2 regions of the Vogesella perlucida genome follow, and region 2 is predicted to be linked to the other one. Evidence: riboswitches for the same ligand, from Rfam matches in the RefSeq annotation. Region 2 holds a riboswitch; the other holds the start of a gene.
The links. A riboswitch is a leader RNA that binds a small molecule or an ion and turns the genes downstream of it on or off. The one in region 2 is predicted to bind glycine.
Positions count from the first base shown of each region.

Region 1: it holds a riboswitch for glycine, as region 2 does, so the genes downstream of both, gcvT (glycine cleavage system aminomethyltransferase GcvT) here and glyA (serine hydroxymethyltransferase) in region 2, are expected to answer to the same signal.

Region 1 is NZ_CEETRO010000001.1:353,301-357,711, reverse strand. It holds gene ACZ9XP_RS01700 (amino acid permease) at 1-1,234, shown strand, start outside; gene ACZ9XP_RS01695 (hypothetical protein) at 1,316-1,603, opposite strand; glycine riboswitch at 1,965-2,065, shown strand; glycine riboswitch at 2,073-2,169, shown strand; gene gcvT (glycine cleavage system aminomethyltransferase GcvT) at 2,202-3,287, shown strand; gene gcvH (glycine cleavage system protein GcvH) at 3,363-3,749, shown strand; gene gcvP (aminomethyl-transferring glycine dehydrogenase) at 3,989-4,411, shown strand, end outside.
Region 2 is NZ_CEETRO010000002.1:409,529-413,939, reverse strand. It holds gene ACZ9XP_RS04315 (LysR family transcriptional regulator) at 238-1,119, opposite strand; gene ACZ9XP_RS04310 (NAD(P)H-binding protein) at 1,224-1,871, shown strand; gene ACZ9XP_RS04305 (nuclear transport factor 2 family protein) at 1,868-2,317, shown strand; glycine riboswitch at 2,488-2,575, shown strand; glycine riboswitch at 2,577-2,667, shown strand; gene glyA (serine hydroxymethyltransferase) at 2,816-4,072, shown strand; gene ACZ9XP_RS04295 (L-serine ammonia-lyase) at 4,237-4,411, shown strand, end outside.

The DNA.
Region 1 (4,411 bases), on a different contig from region 2:
GCCGGCCTCGCTGGCGCAATACGGCGGCTCGTCGCTGATCGGCTGGACCATCACCTCGCTGGGCGCCATCTGCCTGGCGCTGGTGTTTGCCAAGCTGGCTACCCTGCTGCCGCATAAAGCCGGTGGCCCGTATGCGTATATTCACGAAGGCTTTGGCGACTTTGCCGGTTTCCTGATTGCCTGGGGCTACTGGATTGCCCTGTGGGCCGGTAATGCGGCGCTGACCGTGGCCGGTGTCAGCTATCTGGGGGTGTTTTTCCCGGTGCTGAACCAGAGTAACCTGGCCGCCGGTGCCACCGCCATCGGCCTGATCTGGCTGGTAACGTGGATCAACAGCCGCGGCCCGCAAAGCTCCGGCCGTGTAGCGATTGTGACCACGCTGATCAAGCTGCTGCCGCTGGGGGGCGTGACCATCGCCGGCCTGCTGTATCTGAACCCCGACTTTGTACAGTTCAACCCGCAGCACAAGCCGCTGGGCGAAGCCATCCCCGCGACCATGGCGCTGACGCTGTGGGCGTTTCTGGGGCTGGAGTCGGCCTCGGTACCGGCTGGGGATGTGGACCAGCCCGAGCGCACCATCCCGCGTGCCACCGTGCTGGGCACGCTGATTGCCGCCGGCCTGTACATTCTGAGCACCATTGCACTGCAGGGCCTGATGCCCGCCAGCCAGTTGGCCGCATCCAGCGCACCGTTTGCCGATGCAGCCCGCCAGCTGTGGGGTAACTGGGCCTACTACGCGGTAGGCCTGGGTGCCGTGGTGTCCTGCTTTGGCGCACTCAATGGCTGGTGCCTGATGCAGGGGCATATTCCGGCCGCTGCCGCCCGCGATAAGCTGTTTCCGCGCTTCTTCGTGCGTGAAAACCAAGCCGGTGTGCCCATCGTCGGCCTGGTGCTGTCTACCGTGCTGGTGACCATTTTGCTGGCCAGCAAGTACGCTGGTGGCGACAGTGGCGTGCAGATTTTCGAGTTTGTCATCCTGCTGGCCACGGCCACCACGTTGCTGCCGTATGCCTTCTGCGCCATGGCGCTGCTGGCGGTGATGCTGAAGCGCCACCAGCAGTTCAGCCGCCGCGATTGGTACGCGCCGCTGGCGTTCTCGTTTGGCGGCTTTATCTTTGCCATGTGGACCATTTACGGCTCCGGTGCCGAAGTGGTCATGTGGGGCATCCTGCTGCTGCTGGCCGGCCTGCCTGTGTACCTGTGGCAGCTGCGCGAGCGCCTGGTGAAAGGCTAAGCTCGGTGGGGCAGGGTAGCCTGCGGCCAACATGATGCAAGGGCCGGTGTGCATGGCACGCCGGCCCTTGTTGCTTTTGCGCTATGCGCCCAGATGAAGCGGTATCAGTGTTTGCTCATCGCCGAGTAGATCACGATCACCCGTTTTGTCATCAGTCGTGTCATCGTTGATGTTGGCATCGGGCCCAAACAGGGTGATGGCGGCATGGATCACCAGTAGTTTTTCCAATGGCGGCAGATGCATGGTGGCCTGGTGCAGCATGCCATGTAGCGCGGCTGTATAAAGCTGCCTGTCCCCGTCGCACCGTTGCGCAGCGTGTTCACCGCAATTTTCCAGGCTGGCCAGAATGTCATCAATTGATGGCTGCATGTCGCTGCTCCCTCTGTACTTGTACGCTAAGGCAGCCACGGCTGGGCCCCGGTATATGCGTGCTGGCGCCTTGGTCTGGGTAGCCGTGGTCTTGCAGGGTAGGCTTACCAAACAGTAGCTTGCATACCATGCTTCTTGCATCATGTACGCAGCGCTTGTCCTGGGTGTGTCCGGTTTGTGTCAGTAACCCAGGCCTGCGCGCAGCAAGGTGTCGCATGACTGCCCGTGGCGATAGTGATGGCTCAAGCCGGGTGACATGGCTGTTTTTGTCTTGTCATCTGCCCGTCGTGTTGCCAGGCCGCTGGGTGCCACAGTGCCGCCAAATCCAGCTTGCCAAGCTACGCTGTGGCAACGATAATGCGCGCATTCCGCAGGAGAGAGCGGTTTGCCCACCGGGCAAAACCGCCGCCGAAGGCGCAAGTGCACCCGCAATCGCTCAGGCAAAAGGACTGCAAGAATCGGGGTTTTCCCCGCAGAATCTGGAGAGTGGCGCACAGGATGCGCCCACCGAAGGGGCTAACGGCGCAATGCCGGAAAATCTCAGGTGCAGGGACAGAGGGGTGTGAGGCAGGGATAATCTCACTCCTAAGGACTTGCAATGACGGCCCCGAAACGTACCCCCCTATTTGATGCCCACGTGGCTTCCGGCGCGAAAATGGTTGATTTCGCTGGCTGGGAAATGCCTATTCATTACGGCTCCCAGCTGAAAGAGCACGAGATCGTGCGCAGCGACGCCGGCATGTTCGATGTATCCCACATGACCGTGGTGGACATCACCGGTAGCGACGCCAAGGCCTGGCTGCAAAAGCTGATTGCCAACGACGTAGCCAAGCTGGGTTTCGAGGGCAAGGCACTGTACTCCGGCATGCTGAACGAACAAGGCGGTGTGGTAGACGATCTGATCGTATACCTCACCGCTTTTGGTTATCGCATGGTCGTTAACGCTGGCACCACAGAAAAAGACCTGGCCTGGATGGAAAAACAATCCGCCGGTTTCGACGTGACCCTGCAAGTACGCCGCGACCTGGCCATGCTGGCCGTGCAAGGCCCCACCGCCATCGACAAAGTCTGCAGCGTAAAACCGGCACTGGCCGACGCCATCCGTGCACTGAAAGTGTTCCAGGGTCTGCCATCCGGCGAGTGGTTCTTTGCCCGCACCGGCTACACAGGTGAAGATGGCCTGGAAATCATGATCCCCGCTACCGAAGCCATTACCTTTTTCAACGAGCTGAAAGACGCTGGCGTAGCGCCTATCGGTCTGGGCGCCCGCGACACGCTGCGCCTGGAGGCCGGCATGAACCTGTACGGCCACGATATGGACGACAGCGTTTCCCCGCTGGAAGCCGGCATGGGCTGGACCATCGCCATGACCGAAGGCCGCGACTTTATCGGCCGTAGCGCGCTGGAAGCCCAGAAGGCAGCCGGTGTTGCCATGAAGCAGGTCGGCCTGGTGCTGGAAGGCCGCGGCGTGCTGCGCGAAGGCCAGAAAGTGGTGGTAGAAGGCATCGGCGAAGGCATCATCACCAGCGGCACCTTCTCGCCCACCCTCAAGCATTCCATCGCCATCGCCCGTGTACCGGCTGCCACTGCGGCTACCGCCCAGGTAGACCTGCGCGGCACGCTGACCGACGTGCGTGTGGTGAAAATGCCGTTCGTGCGTAACGGCAAGAAAGTTTTTGAATAAGCTGGTGTATAACGACGGGGCGAGCAAGAGCCTGTCCCGCTACACCATCACGACACATTTTTCTGGAGAGAAACGATGAGCAACATTCCTGCCGAACTGAAATACGTATCCAGCCACGAATGGCTGCGCCTGGAAGCCGACGGCTCCGTAACCGTGGGTATTACCGAGCACGCGCAAGAGCTGCTGGGTGACATCGTGTTTGTCGAGCTGCCTGCCGTCGGCGCCAACCTGGCTGCCGAAGAGCAAGCCGGCGTGGTGGAATCGGTAAAAGCCGCTTCCGACGTATACGCCCCGATCGCCGGCGAAATCCTGGAAGTGAACGCCGAGCTGGAAGCCAACCCGGAGCTGGCCAACAGTGAGCCATACGCCGCAGGCTGGTTCTTCAAGATCAAGCCGGCCAACGCCGCTGATCTGGATGGCCTGCTGGACGCCGCTGCCTACGCAGCCGAAATCGGCGCCTGATAAAACGGCCCTGCCATCGCAAGATGGCGGGGCATTTTTTATTAGCCACGGAAACACACGCAAGGACACGGAAATGCCTGGCGGCGCTCGAAGCGATTGCCACAACCAGGCGGCTACACCTTTGGCTCATGCCCGGCTTGGGGTGACGCCGCAACAGGTTTTAGCTGTTGCCCTAGCGGGTTTTCTTTCGTGTTTTTTCGTGTGTTTTCGTGGCTAATCGATAAGACGGAATCGCAGACATGTCTCTCTCGCAACTCTTCAATCATCAAGAATTCATCGCCCGCCACATCGGCCCGTGCGATGCCGAACAGCAACAGATGCTGGCCGAAATCGGCGCCAGCTCGCTGGAAGATCTGGTGGCACAAACCGTGCCGGCCGGTATCCGCTTCAACCGTGCGCTGGACCTGCCCGCAGCACAGCGCGAAGTAGACGCGCTGGCCGACCTGAAAGCCGTGGCCAGCAAGAACGTCATCAACAAATCGTTTATCGGTATGGGTTACTACCCGGTGATTACCCCCGGCGTGATCCTGCGTAACGTGCTGGAAAACCCAGGTTGGTACACCGCCTACACCCCGTACCAAGCCGAAATCGCCCAGGGCCGCCTGGAAGCGCTGCTGAACTTCCAGCAAATGGTGATCGACCTCACCGGCCTGGACATCGCC
Region 2 (4,411 bases):
CAAAATACTGTTGAAATGGCACGTAATCATGCCCAGCCTGGCCGGATAAAAACTGTTTCCATCTCACTTGTAAGCTTTTTTATAGAATATATGCGCTAACGGGCGGGCTTTGGCCATCAATATATTTAAACCTCACCACGCTCTTTTGTTTGTTAGCCAAATATTGCAGTACATACAAGTTTTTTTGCGTGCTCTTTAAATGCACATGTCAATAACTGCACAAGAAACAGTCAACCGCTAGGGCATGGATTGTTGCAATAAAGCAATAGCGTGCCGCACCTTGGCCGGCAGCACGTCACGGCGCGGCGTCACCGCGTACACCGGCAACACCGGCGCCTGCCAGTCTGGCAGCACCTGCAGCAGCACCCCGGCCTGCAGCTCGGCGCGCACCTCGGGTGCTGGCTGCATGGCAATGCCCAGGCCACCTAGCGCAAACGCCCGCGCCGACAGCATGCTGTTACTGGCAATGCGGCTACGCAGGCGCAGCAGCTCTACCTCGCCCTCCCGCTGTAAGCGCAGCGGCGACAACCCGTGCTCTTGCTCCAGCCCTATCCAGTCGTGCTGGTATAGCTGGCCCGGCAGCTGCGGCATGCCACGCGCCGCCAGGTATGAAGGGGACGCCACCAGCACAAAAGGCCAGTCGGCCAGATGCCGGGCCACCAGCGTGGAGTCGGGCTGATTGCCGGCACGCAATGCCAGGTCGATACGGTGCTGCACCAGGTCGATCATTTCATCCTGAAAAAACAGCCGCAGGCTCAGGCCAGGGTTGGCCGCCAGCAGCGGGGCCAGCGCCTGCCCCAATACGCCCCCGGCAAAGCCGCTGGGTGCGGCAATGCGCAGCTCGCCCACTGGCTCGTCGCGCAGCGCGGCCATCTGCACGCTAGCTTCGTTGGCGGCGGCCAGCATGGCGGCACAGCTGCGGTAAAACACGCTACCTGCCTCGGTGAGCGTGAGTTTGCGGGTGGTACGGTGCAGCAGGGCTACCTGATGCTGTTGCTCCAGGCGTTTGATGTGCTGGCTCACGGCCGATGCCGTCATGCCCAGCGTGCGCCCGGCAGCGTTCATGGAGCCGTGTTCGATCACAGCGGCAAATACGGCCATGCTGCGTAGCTCGTCCATTACCAACCTCAGCTTAACAATGATTGTATTTCAAAGCGGATTATCATCCGAAAGCGCGTGATCTACCATGCAGTCATTCCCTACCCCACCCGAAAGGACACAGCATGAACATCGCACTTATCGGCGCCAGCGGTTTTGTTGGCCAGGCCCTGCTGCAAGAACTGCTCGCCCGTGGCCACCAGGTCACGGCACTGGTGAGCCGCCCGGAACGTATTACCGCTGCGGCCAACCTTACCGTGAAAGCCAGCAACGCTTACGATGCCGACGCCATCGCCCGCGACGTAGCAGGCCACGATGCGGTGATCAGCGCCTTTAACCCGGGCTGGGACAAAGCCGATATCCGTAGCCTGTTCCTGCAAGGCCACGACGCCATCGTGGCGGGCACCAAGGCCGCCGGCGTGGCACGCTTTATCGAGGTAGGCGGTGCCGGCAGCCTGTACGTGGCACCGGGCCTGCAGCTGATCGATACCCCGCACTTCCCCGCCGACTACAAAGAAGGCGCCGAGGGTGCCCGCCAGGCACTGAACCGCCTGCAAGACGAAAGCGTGCTGGACTGGGTATTCGTATCGCCCCCCGCGCTGCTGGCCCCGGGTGAGCGCAGTGGCCAATACCAGCTGGGCGCCAACGAACTGCTGATGGACGGCGACGCCCCGGCCGGCATCAGCGTGGCAGACCTGGCGGTCGCCATCGTGGACGAAGCCGAACAGGCCCGCCACCACCGCCAGCGCTTTACCGTAGCCGCCGCCAAATGAAACATTGGCTGACCGCAACGCTGCTGGCTGCCGGCCTGGCTATTAGCACCCTGCCTGCACTGGCAGGCCCGCGCGAGGACGCCAACAAGGCCCTGGTACTGGCTTTTTACGACGCCGCCTTCAGCAAGCTGGATGCCGAACAGGCAGCCACGTATCTGGCACCCGGCTATATCCAGCACAACCCGGAAGTCGCCAACGGTGTAGCGCCGCTGCAAGACTACGTGCGCTGGATTCGCGCCAATACGCCGCAAAGCCGCGCCAGCATCAAGCGTGTGCTGGCCGATGGCGACCTGGTGATGCTGCACGTGCACAGCCAGGACAAACCCGGCGAGCGCGGTGTGGCGGTGGTGGATATCTTTCGCGTGGCCAATGGCAAGATTGCCGAGCACTGGGACGTGATCCAGCCGGTACCCGCGCAGGATGCTAACGGCAACGGCATGTTCTAGCCCGCCAGCAAAACACCCGTCACGCCGCCCTGCTTGCCCCGCGCAAGGGGCGGCGTTTTGCTGCGTTTGCACATCGATAAATACCCGCCACGCATTGACACCAGCGCGTCAGGTCTTCTAGATTCTGCAAGCCACGCGCGACACGGCAGGGGCCCGCCCCGCCGCACCGCGCCGCACACACAGGAGAGACTGCCCACGCGGCAGCGCCGAAGGGGAATCGCCCCAGAAACTCTCAGGCAAAAGAACTGTGTGTGTCCGGCACTCTGGAGAGAAGGTTGGCCGCAACGCCGCCTCGCCGAAGGACACACGGTGCGCCCGCACCGCAATATCTCAGGCAAAAGGACAGAGGGGGCATCGTCCGGCATGGCCGGGCGGGTGCCATCGCCTGCGTCCCAGCCATGCCCTGCCCGCCCATGCCGCCACGCGGCACCCTGGGCACCCCGCCAAAGAGCCATGCACACGGCTGCAGCAGCAGCCAGACACGCCATGGAGAGAGATATGTTTACGCAAGACATGCAGATTGCCGGTTTCGACGACGCCCTGTGGGCCGCCATCCAGGCCGAAACCCGGCGCCAGCAAGACCACATCGAGCTGATTGCCTCGGAAAACTACACCAGCCCGCGCGTGATGCAGGCCCAGGGCACCCAGCTCACCAACAAGTACGCCGAAGGCTACCCCGGCAAACGCTATTACGGCGGCTGCGAGCATGTGGACGTGGTAGAGCAGCTGGCCATCGACCGCGCCTGCCAGCTGTTTGGTGCGCACTATGCCAACGTGCAGCCACACTCCGGCAGCCAGGCCAACGCCGCCGTATACATGGCGCTGCTGCAGCCGGGCGACACCATCCTGGGCATGAGCCTGGCCCACGGCGGCCACCTGACCCACGGCGCCGGCGTCAATTTCTCCGGCAAGATCTACAAAGCCGTGCAGTACGGCATCGACACCGGCACCGGTGCGATTGATTACGACGAAGTGCAACGGCTGGCCATCGAACACCAACCCAAGATGCTAGTAGCCGGTTTCTCTGCCTACTCGCTGGTGGTGGACTGGGCGCGCATGCGCCAGATTGCCGACAGCGTGGGCGCCTGGCTGTTCGTGGACATGGCGCACGTCGCCGGCCTGGTGGCCGCCGGGCTCTACCCCAGCCCGCTGCCGCACGCCCACGTGGTCACCACCACCACGCACAAAACCCTGCGCGGCCCGCGCGGCGGCCTGATTCTGGCGGCCAACCCGGACGAAACCCTGGTGAAGAAGCTGCAGTCGCTGGTGTTCCCCGGCATCCAGGGCGGCCCACTGATGCACGTGATCGCCGCCAAGGCAGTGGCGTTTCTGGAAGCGCTGCAGCCCGAATTCAAAACCTACCAGCAGCAAGTGCTGGATAATGCCCGCGCCATGGTGGCGGTGTTTCAGCAGCGCGGCTATACCGTGGTATCGGGCAAAACCGACGACCACCTGTTCTTGCTGAGCCTGATCGACAAAGGCATCACCGGCAAGGCCGCCGACGCGGCACTGGGGGCAGCCTGCATTACCGTCAACAAGAACGCGGTGCCGAACGACCCGCAAAGCCCGTTTGTGACCAGCGGCATCCGCATCGGCACCCCGGCCATCACCAGCCGTGGTTTCGGTGTCGCCGAGGCGAGCCAGGTAGCGCACTGGGTCTGCGATATCCTGAACGATATCGATAATGCAGAGGTCGCCGCCCGCGTACGCCGCCAGGTGGCCGAGCTGTGCGCGGCCTTCCCGGTTTACCGCTAACGCAGGCGCCAGCTGCACTGCAGCATCGGTAGTGCACACAGCGGCGGCATTGCTCAGTACAATGCCGCCGCTGCCCGGGCAGCACCCACACACCACGGCCCACACGGCCAGACAAACAACACCCGAGGCGCCACCCGCGCCCGCACCATAAAAAGAGAAGCAGCATGGCTATCAGCGTATTCGACCTGTTCAAGATCGGCATCGGCCCGTCCAGCTCCCACACCGTCGGCCCCATGCGTGCCGCACGCCAGTTTGTGGCGCGGCTGGAAAAAGACGGCCTGCTCGCCGCCACCGCCAGCGTGAAGGCCGAGATGTTCGGCTCGCTGGGTGCCACCGGCA